Regions from separate parts of the Vibrio tarriae genome, predicted to be linked through region 2. Evidence: predicted binding sites of a transcription regulator. Region 2 holds the regulator's gene; each other region holds the start of a gene.
What was found. Region 2 encodes MetJ, which represses methionine synthesis genes. Its sites were predicted from a motif close to TTAGACNTNTANANGTCTAA; they were not measured.

Region 1 (8,311 bases), 700 kb from region 2:
AATCTCTCGAATACAGGTTGGGCTGGTGACGTTAATTTCGGTCAGTTTATCGCCAATGACATCCAAGCCTACAAACAGTAGCCCTTTCTCTTTTAGGGTCGGTGCAACCGCTAGGGCAATTTTCTTATCGGTTTCACTCAGTGGGCGTGGCTCACCACGGCCGCCGGCTGCCAAGTTACCGCGAGTTTCTCCTTTGGCGGGAATACGCGCCAAGCAGTAGGGCATAGGTTCACCATCGACCACCAAAATGCGTTTGTCGCCGTTGCTGATATCTGGCACAAACGTCTGCGCCATGCAGTAATTCTGGCCGTGGTTGGTTAAGGTTTCGATGATCACTGAGAGGTTAGGATCTCCCTCTTTAACACGGAAAATCGAAGCGCCGCCCATACCGTCGAGGGGTTTTAGGATCACGTCCCCGTGCTGCTCACGGAAGGCTTTAATCTTCTCGGCTTTACGCGTCACCATGGTGATCGGCGTCAGCTCTGGGAACCAAGCGGTGAACAGTTTTTCATTACAATCGCGCAGACTTTGTGGTTTGTTCACCACCAATACGCCTTCATCTTCCGCGCGTTCCAAAATGTACGTTGCGTAGATGTATTCGGTGTCGAACGGCGGATCCTTACGCATTAAAATCGCATCCAATTCAGAAAGTGCGATAGTTTGCTCGGATTTGAATTCATACCAACCGTTGGGATCTTCTTTCAGCTCGACGACCTTGGTATCGGCCAGTGCCACACCTTGCTCTAAGTGTAGATCATTCATTTCCATATAATGGATTTCATAACCGCGACGCTGCGCTTCAAGCATCATGGCAAAGCTGGAATCTTTTTTGATGTTAATGGAAGCGATGGGATCCATCACAATACCGAGTTTAATCATGGTTTATCTCCATTTAGCCAAGATCGCCGAAACGAACTTGTAGTGCAGTTATCGCCGTGAGCGCCGCCGTTTCTGTGCGCAGTACGCGTGGGCCTAATAAGGTTTCTTCAAACTGGTAACGACGAGTCATATCAATTTCTTCCGCTGACAAGCCGCCTTCAGGCCCAATCAGCAAACGAACTTTGCTCACTGGGGTGGGTAAGGTGTTGATCGAGTATTTAGCGCGCGGATGCAAATTGAGTTTCAGTGCCTCGGTGGGCTCTGCGCACCAAGCTTCGAGCTCCATAATTGGGCGGATTTCTGGCACGGTATTACGGCCACACTGCTCGCAAGCGCTGATCGCAATTTTCTGCCACTGCTGAATCTTCTTCTCGAAGCGTTTTTCATCCAGCTTAACGCCACAACGCTCAGAAAGCAGAGGCGTGATGGTAGTGACGCCCAATTCCACCGATTTTTGGATGGTGAATTCCATCTTATCGCCGCGTGAAATCACCTGACCAAGATGCAGATCGAGCGGCGATTCAATACTGTTTTCCACGCGCTCGGTGATATTGACCAATACCTGTTTTTTGCCAACTTCACTGATCACGGCTGGGAATTCAGCTCCAAAGCCATCGAATAGCAGCACTTCTTGTCCAGCTTGCATACGCAATACGCGACCGATATGCCCTGCGGCATCTTCACTCAGGGCAACGGTGCCAAGCTGGTGGATCGGTTCTGGATGATAAATTCGAGGGATGCGCATGCGGATAATTCCTAATCATTAAACGAGGTTACCGTCTTCCAACGTAAAGCGGCAACTTCAGTTGGAAGAGGGATATCTGGCCTCTAACATGGATGCAAGTTCAGTAAAATACAAGGGGGCAGGGTGAGATTCTGCCCATCAGTTCGGGCATTGTTCACGCACAAAGCGGTTCGAGTTGCCTTGCACGTTTTCAATCCGTTGGTCACGCACACATTCCCATTCGCTGACCGGATACTGATTGTTCCATGCCTTCATTAATTGGTTTTGCGCCTTGGAAAGTCGCAAACCGTACTGCTCACTCATGTACAGATAAGTGCGCGCAATCGCCCCGCGCGCTCGTTCTGGCGGCATGGCTGTGCGCTCTTTGAAGTTCACTTGCATTTCACATTGGCCATAGGTGACGCCATCGACACCATTCCACTGACTGAAACCGAAGTTGGAGCGATCGCCATTCACTTCGCCAATCGCCGGAGTGAGGTTGTGCAGATCGGCTTCCATTTGATTGAACTCAGGGCTAGTACGAGTGCAGTTTTTACGGCCACCTTGTTGCCAGCATTGCAACTGATGACCAAATTGCCAAGCCGGCACCACATGTTCCCATTCAATCCGCGAAGCGCGATTCTCATTTTTACGCACTTGATAGCCGCAACTCTCCAGATCCGGGATGCCTTTTTTGCCTTGCCAGCGAATCTCGCAGCCGCAGTAAAAAGAGACCGGATGATCACGATAAATCTTCACCGCTTCATTTTTGGCATGACTAAAAGACATGGGGGCGGCAAAGGTGAGCAGAGGTAAGCTAGCAGCAAGCGTGGTAACGAAACGAAAAATCATCATAAAAGACGTAGATAAGTAGGTTTTTTATCAGTTTAACACTCATAAATTGCCTTTGTCGTTGATGCTTTTGTTAGTTTTTGGCGAGAGCAAGGCAAAGCCTACAGAAGTGCCCTCAGCCAATCAAAGGTTAGGCTTGGTAGATCAAGTTTTGTTGGCAGCTTTGACAGCGATAGGTGGCTTCACCACGCAGCACTTTATTGTGGCGACGAATGGTGAGCGGATATTCACGGCACGCACAGCGGTAATGGAAGGTTTTGCCCTGTACTGAAGCGACAGAAAACGTGTGAGTGGTTTTCGGCTCAAGATTAAAGACTTGGCTCATCACTTGTTGCCATTCGACGCCGTGTGGGCGTACTCGGCCATAAAGCTGATACGTAATCAGATGCGCGATTTCGTGTGGGATCACTTGCTGGAGGAAGTCATCGACGTTTTCGGCAAACAGCACGGGATTAAGGCGGATTTCCCACAGCTGCAAATAGGCCTTGCCGGCAGCGCGTCCACGTAAACGGTAATTGAGTTTGGGCAGTTTAAAGGGGCGTTGCAAAGCCTCGCTGGCGGTAGCGATACACTGTTTGATTTTCTGCTCAGCTTGGCAGTGCAGATCAAAACGAACCATTAGCGAATTTCTACCTCTAAAAACCCTATCATCGAACTCATAAAAAAGGCCCTTTCATGAGAAAGGGCCTTGAACTGTATTGCAATCTTCGCCGTTTGTCAGCGATGACTTGAAATCAATGCTTATTTTAGACCAGCGAAGTCACGCAGTAGCGCGGCTTTGTCGGTGGCTTCCCAAGGGAACTCTTCGCGGCCGAAGTGACCGTAAGCAGCAGTTTTCTTGTAGATAGGTTGCAGCAGGTTCAGCATCTCTTGCAGACCGTATGGACGCAGGTCGAAGAACTGACGAACGGCTTCGATGATGATCTCTTGTGATACTTTCTCAGTGCCGAAAGTTTCCACCATGATCGACGTTGGATCCGCGACACCGATGGCGTAAGAGAGTTGGATTTCACAACGATCGGCCATGCCCGCCGCAACGATGTTTTTCGCAACATAACGTGCTGCGTAAGCCGCTGAACGGTCAACCTTGGATGGATCCTTACCTGAGAATGCACCACCACCGTGACGCGCTGCGCCTCCGTAGGTATCAACAATGATCTTACGACCGGTCAGACCACAGTCACCCATTGGACCACCGATAACGAAACGGCCGGTTGGGTTGATGAAGTATTTGGTCTCTTTGCTCAACCATTCTGCTGGCAGAACTGGCTTGATGATCTCTTCCATCACCGCTTCACGCAGATCTGGCGTTGAAATAGAGTCACAGTGCTGAGTAGACAGAACCACGGCATCAATACCCACGATCTTGCCTTGGTCGTACTGGAAGGTCACCTGAGATTTTGCATCTGGACGCAACCATGGCAGCGTGCCGTTTTTACGAACTTCTGCTTGGCGCTGCATCAGACGATGTGCGTAGGTGATTGGTGCTGGCATCAGCACTTCAGTTTCGTTAGTTGCATAACCAAACATGATGCCTTGGTCGCCCGCGCCTTGCTCTTTAGGATCGACTTTATCAACACCTTGGTTGATGTCTGGCGATTGCTTACCGATGGTGTTCAGTACCGCACAAGAGTTGGCATCAAAGCCCATGTCTGAGTGCACGTAACCAATTTCACGAACGGTTTGACGAGTTAACTCTTCGATATCAACCCAAGCGGAAGTAGTGATTTCACCACCCACCATCACCATGCCAGTTTTTACGTAAGTTTCGCAAGCAACGCGAGCTTTAGGATCTTGCTCAAGAATCGCGTCCAACACTGCATCAGAGATCTGGTCTGCAATTTTATCTGGATGGCCTTCTGATACTGATTCTGAAGTAAACAGGTGCTTAATCGCCATGATAGCTCCAATATTTGTGGTTATTCGGTAACGGCATTAAGTGGCGCTACCGATCAATTTCGTACATTTTGTAGGCGTTTCTACATCTAGACGGCTATTCTAGTGTCGGGCGCTCAAATTACAAGCTCTTTTTCTGTTTAGCCCATAACCAAACGTTTGCTTAAAAAAGTCAGCTTTGCCACTACAAAGCGAGAATGTGCTAAAAAGTGTGACAAAATCGGAGCAAAGCACCAGTAAATCGTTTGCAGCAGCAGGGGGGCTTTGCGACAATAGCCGCCACTGATTTTCCGCATCTGTTCATTTCGCTTACTTCCCATTTAGGAGTCGACATGTCTTCTCGCAAACAACTTGCCAATGCTATCCGCGCCCTGAGCATGGACGGCGTTCAAAAAGCTAACTCTGGCCACCCGGGAGCCCCAATGGGCATGGCGGATATCGCCGAAGTGCTGTGGCGTTCACACTTAAACCACAACCCACAAAACCCAAATTGGGCTGACCGCGACCGTTTCGTACTGTCTAACGGCCACGGCTCTATGCTGATTTACTCGCTGCTGCACCTGAGCGGTTACCAGCTGTCGATTGACGATTTGAAAAACTTCCGTCAACTGCACTCAAAAACACCGGGTCACCCAGAGTACGGTTACGCACCGGGCATCGAAACCACCACGGGCCCACTAGGCCAAGGCATCACCAATGCCGTAGGTATGGCGATTGCTGAGAAAGCTCTGGCGGCGCAGTTCAACAAACCGGGTCACGACATCGTTGATCACTTCACTTATGTATTCATGGGTGACGGCTGTTTGATGGAAGGTATCTCGCACGAAGCCTGTTCACTGGCGGGCACACTTGGCCTTGGCAAACTGATTGCATTCTGGGATGACAACGGCATCTCTATCGACGGTCACGTGGAAGGCTGGTTCTCAGACGACACACCAAAACGTTTTGAAGCCTACGGCTGGCATGTGATCCCTGCGGTTGATGGCCACGATGCAGATGCAATTAACGCTGCGATTGAAGCGGCGAAAGCAGAAACCTCTCGCCCAACCCTGATTTGTACCAAAACCATCATCGGTTTCGGCTCACCAAACAAAGCGGGTTCACACGACTGTCACGGTGCGCCTCTGGGCAACGATGAAGTCAAAGCTGCACGTGAATTCTTGGGTTGGGAACACGCTCCATTTGAAATCCCAGCTGACATCTATGCAGCGTGGGATGCAAAACAAGCAGGTGCAAGTAAAGAAGCGGCTTGGGATGAGAAATTCGCGGCTTACGCGAAAGCTTACCCAGCCGAAGCTGCTGAATACAAGCGCCGCGTAGCGGGCGAGCTGCCAGCGAATTGGGAAGCAGCCACCAGCGAGATTATCGCCAATCTGCAAGCCAACCCTGCCAACATCGCATCGCGTAAAGCATCACAAAACGCGTTGGAAGCGTTCGGCAAACTGCTACCAGAATTTATGGGCGGCTCAGCTGACTTGGCGCCTTCTAACCTCACCATGTGGTCTGGCTCAAAGTCTCTTACAGCAGAAGATGCGTCAGGCAACTACATCCACTACGGTGTGCGTGAGTTTGGTATGACCGCCATCATCAACGGTATCGCGCTGCACGGCGGTTTTGTCCCTTACGGTGCAACCTTCCTGATGTTTATGGAATACGCGCGTAATGCGATGCGTATGGCAGCACTGATGAAAGTGCAAAACATCCAAGTGTACACGCACGACTCGATTGGTCTGGGTGAAGATGGCCCAACTCACCAACCGGTTGAGCAAATCGCTTCTCTGCGTATGACACCAAACATGAGCACATGGCGTCCGTGTGACCAAGTAGAGTCAGCGATGGCGTGGAAACTGGCGATTGAGCGTAAAGATGCGCCATCTGCGCTGATTTTCTCGCGTCAAAACCTCGCGCAGCAACCACGCAGTGCTGAGCAAGTCGCGAACATCGCCAAAGGCGGTTACATCCTGAAAGATTGCGCAGGCCAACCTGAACTGATTCTGATTGCGACTGGCTCTGAAGTTGAACTCGCGGTTGCCGCTTACGAGCAACTGAGCGCCGAAGGCAAAGCGGTTCGCGTGGTCTCTATGCCATCGACCGACGCATTTGATAAGCAAGATGCAGCCTACCGTGAAGCCGTTCTGCCAGCCGCTGTGACTAAGCGTATCGCGATTGAAGCGGGCATTGCCGACTTCTGGTACAAGTACGTCGGCTTTGGTGGTCGCATCATCGGTATGACCAGCTTCGGCGAATCCGCACCAGCGGGTGAGCTGTTCAAGCTGTTTGGTTTCACGACTGAAAACGTAGTGAAACAAGCCAAAGAACTGCTGGCGTAATTGAAAGCCATTCTTTGTGAAGCAAAGAAAAATAGACGATAAAAAATCCCGCTGCGGCGGGATTTTTTATTGCCACTCATCAGGCCTTGCTTGGCGAAGCGCATCAATAAATAGGCGCAGCCGAAGTGGGTGACGGCCAAGCGGATAGAAGCAGTTGATTTCTGTTGGCTGTGATTGCCAACCATCGACGCAAGAAATCACACTACCGGGGTGGGCACGTTCAAACCCATTGGCAAACCAAGTCGGGAGTAAACCAATACCGCGACCTTTGGCAATCGCATCGGCTTGCATGGCAAGATTATCGCTTTGTAAACGACTCTCTAGTGCTGGCAGTGAATAACTGCCGAACTCTGGATGGTGCAGTTCAAGCTCCGCGCGCCGACAAGCAATAAAATCAATCCATGGGTGATGAATCAGCTCACGAGGATGGGTCGGTTTATCTCGATGAGCCAAATATTTGGGAGAGGCGTAAGCGGCATAGCGCCAATAGCCTAAGCGTTCTTTGCGATAACCCATGGGGGCGGCGTGTTCAATCCAAATGATCAAATCGGGCTCAAACACCTCATCACTGTGTTGAAACTGGCTGAGTAGACGGATCTTCAATGTCGAATGCTGCTGCATAAACTCATCCAACACTTGGCTGAGCCAGCCGCGGATCAAATTCGGGTGTACCACCAGCGTGAGTTCGCCAGTGACTTGATTGTTCAATTCTTGCAACGCTTCCTGACTTTTATTGGCCAGTTCAAGTAGCTGCTCCGAGTAAACCGCAAACACTTCTCCTGCTTTGGTGAGCGTTAAGCGGTTGCCTTGACGCATCAACAAGCTTTGTCCCAAGTCCTCTTCGAGTTGCGCTAAACGGCGACTCAGGGTGGATTTAGGCTGTTCAAGCGCTTTGGCAGCGGCAGTCAGGCTCTTATGTTGGCAAAGCGCATGGAAAGCTTTTACGGCGCTGAGATCTTGCATAGGTATTTGACCCTTAAAGAATAATTACCACAGACGTTCCATATTTGGACCGAACTATTCCATGTGTCGATCTATCTCCAGTACAGAATATATGAATAATCCGCCCTTGAAATTAAGAATAATTATCATTTAAAGGAGAGGTAAATGTCCAGACACAATCCATCCCCCGTCAGTTTATCTGTGACACTAGGCTTAATGTTTTCGGCTAGCGCTTTTGCTCAAGAAGCGACGAAAGCCGATGAAACCATGGTGGTCACTGCGGCGGGATACGCGCAAGCCATTCAAAATGCGCCAGCCAGTATCAGCGTAATTTCCAGAGAGGATCTGGAGTCTCGCTATTACCGTGATGTGACCGATGCACTAAAAGGTGTTCCGGGCGTAACCGTGACGGGTGGCGGAGATAAGACCGATATCAGCATTCGTGGTATGGGTTCAAGCTACACTTTGATTTTGGTGGATGGTAAACGTCAAACCTCGCGTCAGACTCGTCCCAATAGCGATGGCCCCGGCATCGAACAAGGTTGGTTGCCGCCTCTGCAAGCAATTGAGCGCATTGAAGTTATCCGCGGCCCGATGTCTACGTTGTACGGCTCGGATGCGATTGGCGGTGTGATCAACATCATCACTCGTAAAGATCAGCAGCAGTGGTCAGGCAATGTGCAGCTAT
Region 2 (8,311 bases):
GATGCCGACCAAGGTTTGCCGCCCAAAAGGCACTTGCACACGACCGCCCAGCACTGGAAATAGATGAGCTGGGATCAAATAGTCGAAAGACTTATCCAGAGGTACAGGCAGGCAAACTCGGGCAATGGTGGGTCGCATCAGGGTCCAAAACAGGGAAAAATCAAACGGATCACAGTCTACTGGAAGCTTGGCAGAAATTCGACCCGCGCTTTTGGTGAAATAATCGGCGCGATTGGTTGATCCGAAACTCAAGATTCATTAATATATCGCGCCTTACGGCATCCTAGAGGGTTGACCTCTCTGGATATGCAAACTCGTTATTTTTAACACTACGTGTGGTGTCCGACGACAATCGATTCGGATGGCGACACGGCCTAAATTGAGGTTATCCCATGAAAGCTGGTATCCACCCAGAATACAAAGCAGTAAACGCAACTTGTTCTTGCGGCAACTCTTTCGTTTTCAACTCTACTCTAGGTAAAGACACAATGCACCTAGACGTATGTGACAAGTGCCACCCATTCTACTCTGGTAAGCAACGTATCGTTGACACCGGTGGTCGTGTTGAGCGCTTCAACAAGCGTTTCGGCGCACTGTCTGCGAAGAAGTAATTTCTGCTTTACGCTAGATTTTGAAAAAGGACGCTCCGGCGTCCTTTTTTCATAGCCTAAGCGCCACCATCGTTATCTCATCTCGCTTTCAGCGAGGATGAATTGATCACTCACTTATCTGCATATAAAACCTTTTGAATTGGCACGATCTGGCTATTTCTTCTCCGCAATTCACATTTTCACTGGTCTTATCAGCAAGATCTTCGCTTTTTTTGTACGCTTTGCTCAGTGTCTAACCTAGGCAGTTTGCAATAGTTACTTTAAAATTTGCGACCTCCCCCATAAATAACAATAAGAGAACAGCCCTATGTCCGATGACAATCGCCTCAACCCAACGCCTGAAGAACAATTTCGCCAACGTGCTCTGGATTACCATGCTTACCCAACCGCGGGCAAAATTGGTATTGCACTGACTAAGCCAGCCGATTCTGCTGCCGATCTGGCTCTGGCTTATAGCCCAGGTGTAGCTGAGCCAGTGCGTGAAATCGCGCAAAACGTTGACAATGTGTATAAGTACACCGCGAAAGGCAACACGGTGGCCGTGATCTCTAACGGCACCGCAATTTTAGGATTGGGAAATTTAGGCCCGATGGCCTCTAAGCCTGTCATGGAAGGTAAGGCACTGCTGTTTAAACGCTTCGCTGGATTGGATTCGATTGATATTGAAGTAAAACACCGCACGATCGACGAATTTATCGATACTGTCGCTAACATTGCTGATACTTTCGGCGGCATCAACTTAGAAGATATCAAAGCCCCAGACTGCTTTGAAATTGAGCGCCGCCTGATTGAGCGTTGTGATGTCCCTGTATTCCACGATGACCAACATGGTACCGCGATTGTCACCGCGGCTGGTATGCTTAACGCTCTTGAGCTGCAAGGTAAACAACTGAAAGACTGTATTATCGTCTGCCTTGGGGCGGGTGCCGCAGCGGTGGCGTGTATGGAGCTACTGATCAAATGCGGTGCAATGCGTGAGAAGATCTACATGCTGGATCGCAAAGGTGTGATCCACACGCGCCGTGATGACCTCAATGAATACAAAGCTCTGTTTGCGAACAATACCGACAAGCGTACGCTGGAAGATGTGATTGCGGGAGCGGATCTATTCTTGGGCGTTTCAGGTCCTAACCTGCTGCCAGCGGATGCCCTGAAACTGATGGCCGATAAGCCCGTGGTATTTGCTTGCTCCAACCCAGATCCTGAAATCAAACCAGAAATTGCTCATCAAGTCCGTAACGACATGATCATGGGGACTGGTCGCAGCGACTATCCAAACCAAGTTAACAACGTGCTCTGTTTCCCGTTCATTTTCCGTGGAGCACTCGATGTACGCGCCAGCGAAATCAATGATCAGATGAAACTGGCTGCAGTAGAGGCGATTCGCCAACTGGCGAAAGAGCCTGTACCAGCAGAAGTGCTGGCAGCTGCTGGAGTGGATAAGCTCAGTTTCGGTATTGATTACATCATTCCGAAACCGATGGACCCACGCCTATTACCACGCGTAGCACGCGCAGTCGCGGAAGCAGCAGTAGAATCAGGCGTTGCTCGTATCTCAATGCCAGAAAACTACATGCAGGCTTAATCTGCTTGTTTATATGAATAAAAAAGTCGATACAAAAAGCCCCTCAGTTATATGAGGGGCTTTTTTATAAGCCGGATTTGTTCAATGAACCCGTATCACTCACGCCAATCGTTACTCATCGTAAGATTCGAACTCAATCCCCATTTCGGTCATCAAACGTTTGGCTTCGGCAGGAATATCATCAGGGCGATCTTTACGTAGGTCTTCGTCCGTCGGCAGCGGCTGACCGGTATAAGCATGCAAGAAGGCTTCGCACAGTAACTCACTATTGGTAGCATGACGTAAATTATTGACTTGACGGCGTGTTCTCTCATCCGTTAGCACTTTGAGAACTTTCAGCGGAATGGATACCGTGATTTTTTTTACCAACTCGCTCTTTTTCCCATGCTCTGCATAGGGGCTGATGTATTCGCCATTCCAGTCTGCCATTGCGCACCTTCGTTATTGTGGTTCGAATCGAAATTTCAAAGGCTCTAATTTTAGCGGGATTTACTGCCATAAGCAAAGACATATAGACGTCTAGAAGTGTTGACGTCTTCATTTAACATCAGTAAAGTGTCGAGTAATTTATGGGCAACGGATAAACCTCATCCCCCAGTTAGGGAAAGTTGCGATGCGACAACCGACACTGCAGCTTAAAGCAGGAAAGGTATATGATGAAGCCCTCTAGGACAGAATAGCCAGCAAGGAAACTCCATGACCACACGCAAGCCAGCCACCATTGCGGTTCGTACCGGGATTGAATCGGATACTCAATACCATGCGGTTGTACCTCCCATTTATCTTTCGACCAACTATGGGTTTCCCGCATTTGGCGAAGTGCCTAAATACGATTACACCCGCTCAGGTAACCCAAACCGAGGCCTGTTAGAACAAACCTTATATGAGCTTGAATGTGGAGAAGGCGCCATAGTGACCAACTGCGGAACCTCTGCGATCAACTTATGGGTCACCGCCTTGTTAGGCCCTGATGACCTGATTGTCGCGCCGCACGACTGCTATGGCGGTACTTATCGCTTGCTCAACACCCGCGCTAAAAAAGGCGATTTCAAAGTGCAGTTTGTCGATCAATCCAACGCAGCCGCACTCACCCAAGCTTTAGCCCGCAAACCCAAGCTGCTGCTGATTGAAACCCCTTCCAATCCTTTAGTGCGTGTGGTGGACATCGCTCATCTTTGTCAGTTAGCCAAAGCGCAAGGCACGTTGGTGGCGGTCGATAACACCTTTTTGACTCCGGTATTCCAAAAACCGCTCACCTTAGGCGCGGATTTTGTGCTGCACTCCACCACCAAATACATTAACGGTCATTCAGATGTGATTGGCGGCGTGTTGATCTGTAAAAACAAGCAACATGCAGAAGAGCTGGCTTGGTGGGGCAACTGTTTAGGCTCAACCGGCACCCCATTTGATAGCTACATGACCTTGCGTGGCATTCGTACCTTAGGCGCGCGGATGCGCGTGCATGAAGAGAGTGCGCAGCAGATCTTGGCGTATCTACAAACCCAGCCCTTGGTTGGCAAAATTTATCATCCAAGCCTGCCCGAGCATCCAGGCCATGAGATTGCCAAAAAGCAGCAATCTGGCTTTGGCGCTATGCTCAGTTTCGAGTTTGCAGGTAGTTTTGAACAGCTGAAATTGTTTGTGGGCAAGTTGGCGCTGTTTTCACTGGCTGAATCGCTCGGGGGGGTAGAAAGCCTTATCTGCCATCCAGCGTCTATGACTCACCGTGCGATGGGCGAAGAAGCGTTAGCCGAAGCGGGAATTTCCCAGCAGTTGCTGCGTCTTTCCGTCGGTCTTGAAGATGCTTCCGATCTGATTGCCGATCTTGACCAAGCCTTTTTACAAACTCTTGCCGCGAATTAAGGAGATCTGTGAATGACTCATCCCCGTCAACTGCACAAATTTGGTGGTAGTAGCCTTGCCGACCCAGAGTGTTATCTGCGTGTCGCGAAAATTCTAAAAAGTTATTCCAAGAGTGATGATTTGGTGGTGGTTTCTGCGGCTGGCAAAACCACTAACCGCTTGATCAGTGTTGTCGAAGCCCTCAACAATGATGGCCGAGCCGCCCATGAAACTCTGCACGCACTGCGCCAATATCAGTCCGATTTGATCACCAAACTACTGACCGCGGATGCAGCTGAACCACTGCTCCATCAACTACAACAAGAGATCAGCGTGTTAGGCGAACTCACCGCTCCTCTTAGCAAGGCGCAATACGCTTGGGTTTTGGGGCATGGTGAGCTGTGGTCAGCCCGCCTGCTCGCCGCATTGTTGAATGAGCAAGACTTACCAGCCGTCGCGCAAGATGCACGGGCATTTTTACGTGCCGAAGCAGGCACACAGCCAGAAGTGGATCGCGCTCGCTCTTATCCGCTACTGAAAGCCATATTGACCCAACATACCCAGCGCCGTGTGGTGATCACCGGTTTTATGGCGCAAAACGAACAGGGCGATACTGTCCTGCTCGGTCGTAATGGTTCCGATTATTCCGCAACCGTGATTGGTGCACTGGCTGAAGTGTCACGCGTGACCATTTGGAGTGATGTGGCAGGCGTGTACAGCGCCGATCCGCGCATTGTCAGCGATGCGTGTTTGCTGCCACTGCTGAGGCTCGATGAAGCCAATGAACTGGCTCGCTTGGCAGCGCCAGTGCTACACAGCCGCACATTACAACCTGTGGCACAGAGCACTATGGAACTTCACTTGCGTTGCAGCCACCAACCGGAATCGGGTTCTACCCGTATTGAGCGCGTACTCGCATCCGGGCGCGGCGCGAAAATCATTACTTCGCTCGATGATGTGCTGCTGATTGAGCTGAGCTTTGCTCATCACCATGATTTCCAACGCTTGCAAGAAGATGTGTTACAGCACTTGCTGCGCGTGCAGCTGCAACCGCTGACTTATGAAGCCCAGCCCGATCAATACCGTTTACGTTTAGCTTACACGGCAGAAATTGCCCCCGGCGCGTTTGCAGCGTTGCAAGATGCCGCTTTCGAAGCGGAAATCAAACTCAAAGAAGGCTATGACCTGATTGCCGCTGTTGGTGCGGGCGTCACCAAAAACCCGAACCACTGTTATGGTTTCTACCAGCAGCTGAATACCTTGCCAGTCGAATTTATCAGCGCATCGGAATCAAGCCTCAGTTTGGTCGCAGTGCTGCGCCAAACACCGATTCATTCATTGGTTAACGCGATTCATAAACAGCTCTTTCAAGCTCAAAAACGCGTGGCGATTGCGCTGTGCGGTAAAGGCAATATTGGCTCCAGCTGGCTCAAACTGTTTGCTGAACAAAAAGAGAAATTGGAGCAACGCCACGGCATGAATTTTGAGTTGGTTGCGGTGGTCGATAGCCAAACCTATTGGTTTAATGAACAAGGCATCGACCCGACGCATGTTCCAACGCATTTCCAAGATGAATCGCTCCCCAATCAAGATCAAATCTGGTTGAAAAAGCTCGGTGCATTAGAAGGTTATGATGAAGCTATCGTCATTGATGTCACCGCCAGCGAAGAGTTAGCCGAGCAGTATCTTGAGATTGCCGAACAAGGCTTGCACCTGATTTCCGCCAACAAAGTGGCAGGCTCGGCTGCGGGCAATTACTACTATCAAGTTAAAGATGCCTTCCACAAGATTGGCCGCCACTGGCTCTATAACGCCACGGTAGGCGCAGGCTTGCCAATTAACCATACAGTGCGCGACCTACGTGAAAGTGGCGATGACATCATGGCGTTATCGGGGATTTTCTCCGGCACACTCTCATGGTTATTCCAACAATACGATGGCAGTTTGCCGTTCAGTGAACTGGTCGATTTAGCGTGGCAACAAGGTTTGACCGAACCCGATCCGCGCTGCGATCTCGATGGTTCAGACGTGATGCGTAAATTGGTGATCTTGGCGCGTGAATCTGGCCTTGAGATTGAGCCGCAGAATGTCAAAGTAGAATCATTGGTACCTGCCGAGCTGCGTTCTGTATCGCTGGATGATTTTCTCGATAACAGCAAACTGCTCAACGAGCAGCTCGCCGAGCGCCTCGCCCGTGCGCAAAAGCAAGGCAAGGTACTGCGCTACGTGGCAAGGCTAGAAAAAAATGGCAAGGCCAGTGTCGGCGTCGAAGCGCTTGAGCAAGATCACCCACTGGCCAACTTACTCCCATGCGACAACATCTTTGCGATTGAGAGCAAATGGTATCGCGATAACCCGCTGGTGATCCGCGGCCCTGGCGCAGGGCGCGAAGTAACCGCCGGTGCGATTCAGTCAGATTTGAATCTGCTCGCGAGCCTACTCTAACCCTCACATTCAGCTCCTAAAACAAAGCTCGCCGAAATGGTGAGCTTTTGCTCCTATCCTCTATGCTTGTAAGCATGCTAAGAATCATTCCCTACCTATTTCACGAATAACCACACATAGCACTTAATTGCTTTTTCAAGCTTGAATCTGCTTCACGATCAACATGAGTAATATTCATAATGGCAAGGTTGACATCAAAGCGCATTCACGACATTCTACAGCCATATAGACGTCTAAACGTCAATTCAGATTCAGGCAGTGACACTCGGTCACAGGGAGTACAAGATGGGATACACACACGCTGGCCATATCGACGCATTAAACCAGAACATTGCGGAACTTTCCGACATCAATGTTTCGTTTGAGTTTTTTCCACCCAGTTCACCACAAATGGAAGAAACGCTTTGGGGCTCAGTACACCGTCTGAAAACACTCCAACCGAAATTTGTTTCGGTGACTTATGGTGCCAACTCTGGTGAACGTGACCGCACTCACTCGATCATCAAAGCGATCAAAGATCAAACCGGTTTGATTGCCGCACCGCACTTGACCTGCATTGATGCCACTCGTGATGAGCTGATTCAAATTGCTGATGACTACTGGCATAACGGCATCCAGAATATTGTGGCGCTACGTGGTGATATCCCTGCTGGCGGTGGTAAGCCAGAGATGTACGCCTCCGATCTAGTGACGCTGCTCAAGTCACGCCACGATTTTGATATTTCCGTGGCCGCCTTCCCTGAAGTGCACCCTGAAGCGAAAAGCGCGCAAGCGGATCTGCTCAATTTAAAACGTAAAGTCGATGCGGGTGCGAATCGTGCCATCACGCAGTTTTTCTTTGATGTAGAGAGTTACCTGCGTTTTCGTGATCGCTGTGTGGCTGCAGGCATTGGTGTAGAAATCGTTCCTGGCATTCTGCCGGTTTCTAACTTTAAACAAGCGTCGCGCTTCGCTGCGCAAAACAACGTCAAAGTTCCGAATTGGATGGTGAAGCAGTTTGAAGGATTAGAAGACGATCCTGTGACTCGCCAGTTGGTAGGTGCAAGCCAAGCCATTGATATGGTGCGCGTGCTGTGCCGCGAAGGGGTAAAAGATTTCCACTTCTACACGCTGAACCGTGCCGAAATGACTTACGCGTTATGCCACACCTTAGGCGTGCGCCCGCAAGCGTAAGCACCGCGTCTCATCACGATCAAAAACGCCGACATCACAGTCGGCGTTTGCGTTAGGAGAATTACTCCACATCTTCCATTTTGCCCAGCAGGCTACGGATGCGCTCTTGCCATGCCGCATGCTCTTGCTGAACTTGCTGTGCACGTTGCTCAAGCACTTCACACGCTTCACGCAGCTCTTGCGCTTCATTTTGCAGCTGTTGTTTTTCTTCTTTGAGCTCTTCAACTTCCATTTGCAGCAGTGCAATGGTGTCGACTGCAGTTTGAATTTTCGCTTCCAGTTTTTCTAATACTTCAAAAGACATGACGTTTTACCCTTGTTGATTCGGTTGAGGTGAAGTGGGCTTCACTGATTGAGTTCATTCTACTCAGCCCTGTGCACAGAAACACGCCCTAAGTTCGATCTTTTTCGCTATTCGGTTAAAAAAACCGCGCAATTTGACCCAAACTTAACTTAATGAGCTGATAAGCCCGATCCGAGCAGGCATTTTCGAGCAAACCTCGACTTTTCTTGCGCGTTTTTGATCAAAGGCAAAGGCGAATCGTCGCAAAAGGCAAACGTTTACTTGGGAGTGTGGTAGAATGCCGCGCAAAATTTCTCTCTTGGGTTTGGAGCAAAGCAAACATGAAACGCGATTTAGCAATGGCTTTTTCCC
Region 3 (8,311 bases), 1.0 Mb from region 2:
GCCAGCTTACTCTCTACCGAGCTACCGCTGGAGTTTGGCCCACTGAATATTCTCCGCGCTACCTCCAAAGGCAGCACCATTGAGCTGATGATGGTTTATAACACAGATGCAAATAATGCTAAACCAACCGAGCAAGTGCTACAAAGCGCGGTAACAAGCTTCTGTGCTAACAAAGACATCCGTTCGAATCTGGATGTTGGGATCAGCTACCGCATCCAAATGCGCAACACGCGTGGTCAATTGATGGTGGATCAGTTGGTCACTAAAGAGAGCTGCAAGCAAGGTTAAGCACGTTGGAAGTCACCAAGATATTTAAGATTGACTCTCGAACAACACAAACAAAAGAACAAAGGCCTCATAAGAGGCCTTTGTGGTTTCGAACCGTTTACCCAAACCACTTGGCGTTGTAGGTAAACTTCAAGTAGGAAGCGAATATTAGGCTTGCCATTCCGCGCGCAGTGCTTTCGCTGCGTTCACCATGTTGGTCAGTGCTGCTTCCACTTCTGGCCAGTTGCGGGTTTTTAGACCGCAATCTGGATTGACCCACAAACGCTGTGCTGGAATTTTTTCTGCTGCTTTGCGAAGCAGATCTTCAATCCATGTTTGTGCAGGAATGTTCGGTGAGTGAATGTCGTACACGCCTGGGCCAATTTCGTTCGGGTAATTAAACTCTTCAAACGCTTTGAGCAGCTCCATGTTGGAGCGCGATGTTTCAATGGTGATCACGTCGGCATCCAGTGCCGCAACCGATTCGATGATCTCGTTGAATTCGCTGTAACACATGTGTGTGTGAATTTGCGTTTCCGGACGCGCGCTACCAGCGGAAATCTTAAACGCTTGCACTGCCCAATCTAAATACGTTTGATGATCGCGTTTTTTCAGTGGTAGACCTTCACGAATTGCGGGCTCATCGATCTGAATGATATTGATACCCGCATTTTGCAAATCCGCCACTTCATCACGCAGTGCCAACGCCAATTGCTGAGCAATCTCTTGGCGGCTGATGTCTTCACGTGGGAAGGTCCAGCACAGAATGGTCACAGGGCCCGTCAACATCCCTTTCATCTGCTTAGAGGTTAGAGATTGCGCGTAAGTTGACCACTCTACCGTGATCGGTTTTTCACGTTCGATATCCGCCACCACAATCGCAGGTTTTACGCAGCGTGAACCGTAACTCTGCACCCAACCAAACTGCGTGGTTTGGAAACCCGCGAGGTTTTCAGCAAAGTATTCCACCATGTCGTTACGTTCGGCTTCACCGTGTACCAGCACATCTAGCCCTAACGCTTCTTGGCGTTTCACCGCATCGGCAATATGGCCTTTCAGTGCTTGCACATACTCTTGCTCGCTCAATTTGCCTTGACGATAGGCACTACGCTCAGTACGGATCTCTCCGGTTTGTGGGAAAGAGCCAATGGTCGTGGTCGGTAAGAAAGGCAGCCCCAGCACTTCTGCTTGGTGATGAGCACGCTCAATATAAGGCGCACTCCGCTCTGCCAATGCCTCCGTAATATTGTTGATGCGCGCTTGCACAGAAGCCTTATTCACCGTGTGAGAAGATTTGCGTGCCACAATTGGCTGGCTATAGGTATCACAAGCCAGAATCGCCGCGGCATCACCATCCAAAGCACGGCCGAGCAAGGACACTTCCGTAACTTTCTGCTTGGCAAACGCAAACCAACTACGGGTTTCTGCACTCAAATCGCCTTCTAAATCCAGATTGACAGGGCTGTGCAGCAGTGAACAGGAACTCGCGACCCATAAACGCTCGCCCAACAGGGTTTTCACAGGCTGCAAACGAGCCAGAATGGAACTCAAATCCGCACGCCAAACGTTACGGCCATTAATCACACCTGCTGAAAGTACCCAATCAGATGGCAAGCGGTTAACAATGGTTTCGAGCTGCGCTGGAGCGGCCGAAATATCCACATGTAGGCCATCGACAGGCAATTCCACAATCTTATCAAGCGTGTCTAACACTGAATCAAAGTAAGTGGTCAGCAGCAGTTTGACGTCACCGCGGATCACCTGATAAGCCAACTTAAATGCTTCTTGCCAACGTGGTTCCAGTTCTAACGCCAAAATAGGCTCATCGATTTGCACCCACTGCACACCCTGCTTCGCCAGCTTGCTCAGAATCGCTTGGTAAGCGGTCAATAGACGCGGCAACAACGTTAAACGATCAAAACCCTCTTCCACTTCTTTGCCTAAATAGAGGTAGCTCACGGGACCAAGCAGCACAGGTTTTACATCGTGACCCGCTTGCAGTGCTTCATTCACCTCTTCAAACAGTTGTGGCCAGCTCACACTGAAAGTGTCGTGAGAGCTGAACTCCGGCACGATGTAGTGATAGTTGGTGTTGAACCACTTGGTCATATCCGATGCCGCGCTGCCCGTTCCGCAACCACAAGCATTTTGTGACTGACCACGACCGACGCGAAACAGCGTATCTAAATCGGGAAAACCGTGGTTATGGCGCTTAGGCACATGCCCCAGTAACAGTGTGGTGGTGAGTACATGGTCGTACCAAGCAAAATCACCCGCGGTGACGAAATCCAATCCGGCTTCTTTTTGCAGTGCCCAGTTGTGTTGACGAATTTGGCTACCGACCTGTTTCAAAGCCGCTTGGTCAATCTCACCACGCCAGTATTTTTCAAGAGCAAATTTAAGTTCGCGTTTTTCGCCAATGCGGGGATAACCAAGAATGTGTGTCGTTGTCATGTGAAAATCCTTTGTCTGTTCTTAATTGGTCGTAGAAGTTCTAAGCCGACTCAGCGCATCCGAAGATGTCTGGATGGCTAAACTATCGCGTTGTACGCCTTCGAGGACAAGGTTCATTTATTCAACTTGTTTATTAGTAATTTTCATGTTGACAATGGCGATTATCAATTTACCTTCACTTTTTATAACCAAACGAATTGGAGTTGCAGCTAACACCGTTGAGGCTTCAAGCAGGAGGACTATGGCCATCTAGATGTTTACAGCTCCATAAAATAGGCGTAACTTAGCTAAAAATTCATGTTGGCTTAGGGATAAGTGAGGAGAGTTCATGATAGAGCTGAAACATTTGAAAACGCTGATCTCGCTACGCGATACCGGTTCACTGACCGCCACAGCGACCTCGTTGCATCTCACCCAGTCTGCGCTCTCACATCAGATTAAAGACTTGGAAGCACGGATTGGCGGGCAGCTTTTTTTGCGTAAAACACGTCCAGTACGCTTTACCGCCGAAGGCGAAATTCTGCTGCGTTTGGCTGACGATGTTTTGCCCAAGATGGCACGTGCCGAGAATGAGTTGGCGAGCCTAAAAGAAGATGTGAACGGACGTCTGCATATGGCGATTGAGTGTCACTCCTGCTTTCAATGGTTGATGCCCGCGCTGCGCGAATATCAGGTCGGCTGGCCAACTGTGGCGCTGGATTTTTCATCCGGCTTTGGGTTTGAACCTCTACCCGCGCTGTTAGCGGGGGAATTGGATCTGGTGATCACCTCGGATATTTTGCCGCGCTCGGAAGTGCATTATGAGCCGCTGTTTGATTTTGAAATGCGCCTTATCACCGCCACCAACCATCCGTTGGCTGACAAAGCCAGTATTGAGCCCCAATACTTGATTGATCAAACCATGCTCACCTATCCGGTGCAAAAACAGAGATTGGATGTGGTGAAACACTTTTTGCAACCCGCAGGCGTTGAGCCTGCACGCTGGAAGCAAGCTGACAATACCTTGATGCTGGTACAGATGGTCTCAGCAGGATTAGGTGTCGCGGCACTGCCCAATTGGGCGATCAGCGAGTTTTCACGCCAAGGGCTCATCACCAGTAAACCGTTAGGTAAAGGGCTATGGCGTCGCTTGTTTGCCGCTACTCGCCACAGCGAAAAAGACAAACGCTACTTACAAGCCTTTTTCGCTACCGCACGCCAACAATGCAAAAGCCACCTTGACGGGATCAAGATGGCTTCACTTTAGGCATCACTACCGAGCATAAGCTTTGAACTGGTTGGTAAGAGGATCGTATTGATAACCCAATACGTCTAACTTACCGACCAGATGTTCAATATCCATTTCATAAGTGCTGATCAACTCATCCAGACTGTCACATTCCAAACGCAGTTTTTCATTGACGATGCCCAGCAAAATCACGCTATCGATGTTTCGTACGTTGCTCAGATCCATCACATCACTCCTGATTGAATGTTTTCACTCAGCGTTTCCGCTCCCCAACTTCATCAAGCATAGTCGCTATTTGGGGAACGAAAAGTGTTCTGCACGACGGATCGCACCTTAGCAATATTACAGTGGGATCTGGTAAAGGCCGTGCAAACCTGTAGCGGATGCCAGCACTAAAAGCCCTGCCACAACCAATAACCATTTGTTCACCGTTTTACCGGAGATCAGATGCCAGCACCAGACCACAATACCCGCAACCAGTAAGCCAAAGCTCATCGCAATCGGCATCAACAGTGTTTGCAGTTGCTCGTCACTCAAATCAGAAACATAAGGCAAGAGGCATAACGCCGTCAGCATTGCAGACACAATACCCACCACAGGCAAAATGCGGTGGAAGGCTTGTAGCCGAGAGCGCGCCAGTGTCAGTAGCAAATGTCCGAACATCGCGCCAAGCAGAAAAATCGCCGCAAATATCGTCATCGATGCTGGCCATGCCGGCGCTTCGCGGATCAAAATCCCGACGTAAGCCAGAGCTAAACCATTGGCTAAATACATCACCCACAGCGGACCTTCCTCACGCGTCTTTTTAGTCTGCACTTGCGAATAGAAGTAAAACAGCGCAAACACCACCAGAAACGCTTCAATTTTGATCGACGCCACCGCCAACCAGAGCACCGCAATTGCAGGTAATACTTTGTGGATACGGCCTCGTTGTCCAGGACAAATTTCACCCTTGACCAACACCAGAGTCAAAATGATTTGCGCGCCCAATAACATAGGTGCGAATACGGAAATCAGAGAATAAAGCATAGTTTGCCAAATCAAAGAGCTGTCGAGGCCGCCGATAATAGCAAACCTTAATCGAGAACCCCAAGCGACTATACGTTGATTTCTCTTCTTGGATAGAACAACGGTGATGTGGGCAACTCAGACTAGATCGCAAAACGGTGAAAAGTGCAGCAAGCGAAACAAAAGTAGGGCGACAAAACATCACAATGCGTTATAGTTCAATTCTTACTATAATCAGAGGCTTATATGAAAAGTAAATATTTAGTTGGCATTTTATGCGTCCTGCTTGCCGGTTGTGCCTTACAACAAACCAACCGCGCACTCCAACCCGACCAACGCTGGGTAACTCAAACACTTCCCAATGGTCTCACTTATCATCTCTACCCAGACAGTGAACAAGAAGTCTCTATTCGTTTGTACATTCACGCAGGTTCAATGCAAGAAACCGCGCAGCAAGCGGGTTACGCTCACTTCGTCGAACATATGGCCTTTAATGGTACACGCCATTATCAGCATAACGACGTGATTCGTATGTTTGAGCAAAGTGGTGCCCAGTTTGGTGCCGACTTTAACGCTTTAACTGGCTACGACCGTACGGTTTATCAACTTGACCTGCCGAATGCGCAAAATATGGATAAAGCATTATTGTGGTTTGCCGATATTGCTGACGGTTTAGCATTTGACGCAGATGAAGTCGAAAAAGAGAAAGGCGTGATCTTGGGTGAGTTTCGCGCCTCACGCACAGAAAACATGGGCATAGAGCAGCAGTTTTATCTACATCTGGTCCAAGGCACATCCTACGCGGATCGCGATCCGCTCGGCTCACGCGAATTAGTGCAAACCGCTACCCCAGATAGTTTGAAAGCCTTCTATCAAGAGTGGTATCAACCTCAATTAGCGGAACTCGTGATCACAGGTAACTTTACCCTTGAACAAGGCCAACAGTGGGTTGAGAAGTATTTCTCCAAGTGGCAGAAAGGCAATACCAACAAGCCCGCCTCGATTTACCACCAAGCGCTGAACAACCAAGATCTAGTCGCTTCAGTAATAGCGGGTGAATCCCCTAGCCTGACTTTAATGTTTCCACAAGGCTCAACCACCATTAAAGACTATGCCAGCCAACAAGAGTTTTGGCGTGATGATGTCAGCGAGCAGCTACTGCAAGCGCGCTTAGGGGCAGCATTCAGTGATGCAGCGCAAGCCACAACCGGCATTTACGCGACACGTTATGATATCGAAGGCCAGCGTTATACCCTCATCAGCGTCGGATTTGCCGCCGAGCAAAGAGAAAAAGTGCAAGAGTTACTGTTGGAAACGCTCGCTTCAGTGCGTGATTATGGCGTGACGCAAAATGAGCTGGATATTATTTTGCGTGGTTATCGCGAGCAATTAACCTTTTTGCAAGAAGATCGTGAATCCATGACGCCAGTGGAGCATGCCAATCAAAAAGTCTACTCAATTGTGTTTGATGAGCCGATTCAAGCCACGCTTGATTATCAAGCCAGTTTGACCGAGTTTCTAGCCTCTGCGACGCCAGAGAAGATCAGCCGTCACATCGAGCAGCAATTCAGCCAGAAGCCTTTACTGGTCCTCGGCGTTGCTGCAACTGAAGATGCACAAATGTTGAAGAATACCCTACCTCAATTGCGTAAAAAGATCGCTCAGCAAGGCAGTAAACCCATCAACCTAGAAGTTGATAGCCCGTTTAAACTACAAGCTGCGGCTGGTGAAGTAGTTAAACAACTCGATATCAATGAAGAGCCGCAAGTGACCTATTGGCAACTTGGTAACGGTATTGATGTCTATTATCTGCGTAATCCAGAAGCCAAAGAGCGCGTCTTTGTACAATACGCCAGTTCGGGTGGCCAATCCGCGTTACCAGCAGACCTGCTCCCTGCCGCCGAAATTGCTCCTGCGGTACAGATGCGAAGTGGCCTAAGCACCTTGAGCGGATCTCAGTTTGATCGCTACCTACGTCAGAAAGATATTGGTTTCTTTAGCTATATTGCGTCGACCAGTCATGGCTTTGAGGCCAATAGTAAAGCGCAGGAGTTGCCAGAATTGCTTGAAGCACTTCATCTGTTGGTGACACAAGTGAAGGTGAATCCTGAGCAGTTAAATGCAGTAAAAACTGAATTTACTCAAAATCGTACGGCGTACTTTGATTCTCCTATCGGCGCTTTCTTCCGTGAGGTGACCAACCAGAGTTTTATCGAAACAAGCCAATATAGAATTCGCACCCCAGAGCAGATTGCTCAAGTCACGGCACAGCAAATTGAGCAGGTTCATCAACGTCTCTTCAGTGAAGGGCGCAATAATACGCTGGTCATCGTCGGCGATATTGAGCGCTCTCAAATTACCCCAATGCTGCGTCAGTACGTGGCAAGCTTGCCTTTAATCAAGGGAACGATTTCCCCCAGAATCAGCCAGTTGATCAAACCAGTTGTGCCACGCCTAGAGCTGGCGCTAAACAATGAAAACTCTACCCAATATTCCTTGCGCCTGATGTCTGAAACCCAGCCGCGTACGGCAAAAGCCGTCTTTATTGATGATATTTTGCAGCGCATTGCGACTCAGCGTTTACTGGCTGAAGTTCGCGAGCATCAAGGTTTAGACTACACGCCACAAGTGATCCCATACGTGGTCGATGGAGACATTCTCAATGATTGGGTACTGTCAGCCTTAGTCGATCCGAAAAATGAATCGCAAGTGGCCAAAGTAATTCGCGAAGTCGCGAGTGAGCTTGCTCAAGGCGTGACGCAGCAAGAGTTGGAAGTTGTCAAACAGAAGTTCTTGATTGATATGAAACCGCTCGACAAATCACCAGCTCAGCAAGCTTACTTCATGTTGCGCTATGCGATTCATCACTATGGCATTGAAGCGACGTACAAAGTTGAGGAGATGACGCAATCCATCACTCTCAATGACGTCAACCAACGTGCTCAAACGTTATTTGGCCAAGGAGCCATATCACAAGAGCTGATCATGACGCCCAAGGCAAAGAGTAAAGGCTAAGCCCTGACTGTACTCATCCAGCAACTTAGCCGTGCAATGCTAAATCATGTTCAATATCTCAAAGCCCGCTTGGCGGGCTTTGAGATGAGCTGCGTTTATTGGAACCGGTATTGAATTGGCGTTACAGGCCATCTCAATTTGCTAAATAAGTGAGCAAACGCGGTGCAGTAATCATACCCTTGTATTTTTTACCTTCGACCAACACCCAAGGTGGCGGTGGATTGGTTTTGAGCAACGAAGCTAATAGCTTGAGATCCGTATCATGAGCCAGTTTAACTAATGGCACGCGCATGATTTGATTGACAGGTTTACGCCAGAGGGTAGCTTCACGCGCGGTCT

Region 1: the regulator MetJ is predicted to act here: its motif matches at 4,433-4,452, upstream of metK (methionine adenosyltransferase).
Region 3: the regulator MetJ is predicted to act here: its motif matches at 2,783-2,802, upstream of metE (5-methyltetrahydropteroyltriglutamate--homocysteine S-methyltransferase).

The regions. Positions count from the first base shown of each region.
Region 1 covers NZ_CP022353.1:2,351,569-2,359,879, reverse strand. The annotation lists gene gshB (glutathione synthase) at 1-879, opposite strand, end outside; gene rsmE (16S rRNA (uracil(1498)-N(3))-methyltransferase) at 893-1,624, opposite strand; gene xds (extracellular deoxyribonuclease Dns) at 1,763-2,458, opposite strand; gene CEQ48_RS16455 (SprT family zinc-dependent metalloprotease) at 2,586-3,074, opposite strand; gene metK (methionine adenosyltransferase) at 3,197-4,354, opposite strand; gene tkt (transketolase) at 4,684-6,681, shown strand; gene CEQ48_RS16440 (LysR family transcriptional regulator) at 6,748-7,644, opposite strand; gene CEQ48_RS16435 (ligand-gated channel protein) at 7,789-8,311, shown strand, end outside.
Region 2 covers NZ_CP022353.1:31,110-39,420, reverse strand. The annotation lists gene priA (primosomal protein N') at 1-138, opposite strand, end outside; gene rpmE (50S ribosomal protein L31) at 393-611, shown strand; gene CEQ48_RS05635 (malic enzyme-like NAD(P)-binding protein) at 919-2,196, shown strand; gene metJ (met regulon transcriptional regulator MetJ) at 2,308-2,625, opposite strand; gene CEQ48_RS05625 (O-succinylhomoserine (thiol)-lyase) at 2,893-4,059, shown strand; gene CEQ48_RS05620 (bifunctional aspartate kinase/homoserine dehydrogenase II) at 4,072-6,483, shown strand; gene metF (methylenetetrahydrofolate reductase) at 6,769-7,656, shown strand; gene zapB (cell division protein ZapB) at 7,718-7,960, opposite strand; gene glpX (class II fructose-bisphosphatase) at 8,281-8,311, shown strand, end outside.
Region 3 covers NZ_CP022353.1:1,049,454-1,057,764, reverse strand. The annotation lists gene CEQ48_RS10535 (GspS/AspS pilotin family protein) at 1-288, shown strand, start outside; gene metE (5-methyltetrahydropteroyltriglutamate--homocysteine S-methyltransferase) at 436-2,721, opposite strand; gene metR (HTH-type transcriptional regulator MetR) at 3,050-3,967, shown strand; gene CEQ48_RS10520 (DUF4250 domain-containing protein) at 3,974-4,174, opposite strand; gene CEQ48_RS10515 (HI_1241 family integral membrane domain) at 4,292-4,978, opposite strand; gene CEQ48_RS10510 (M16 family metallopeptidase) at 5,204-7,972, shown strand; gene CEQ48_RS10505 (EAL domain-containing protein) at 8,106-8,311, opposite strand, start outside.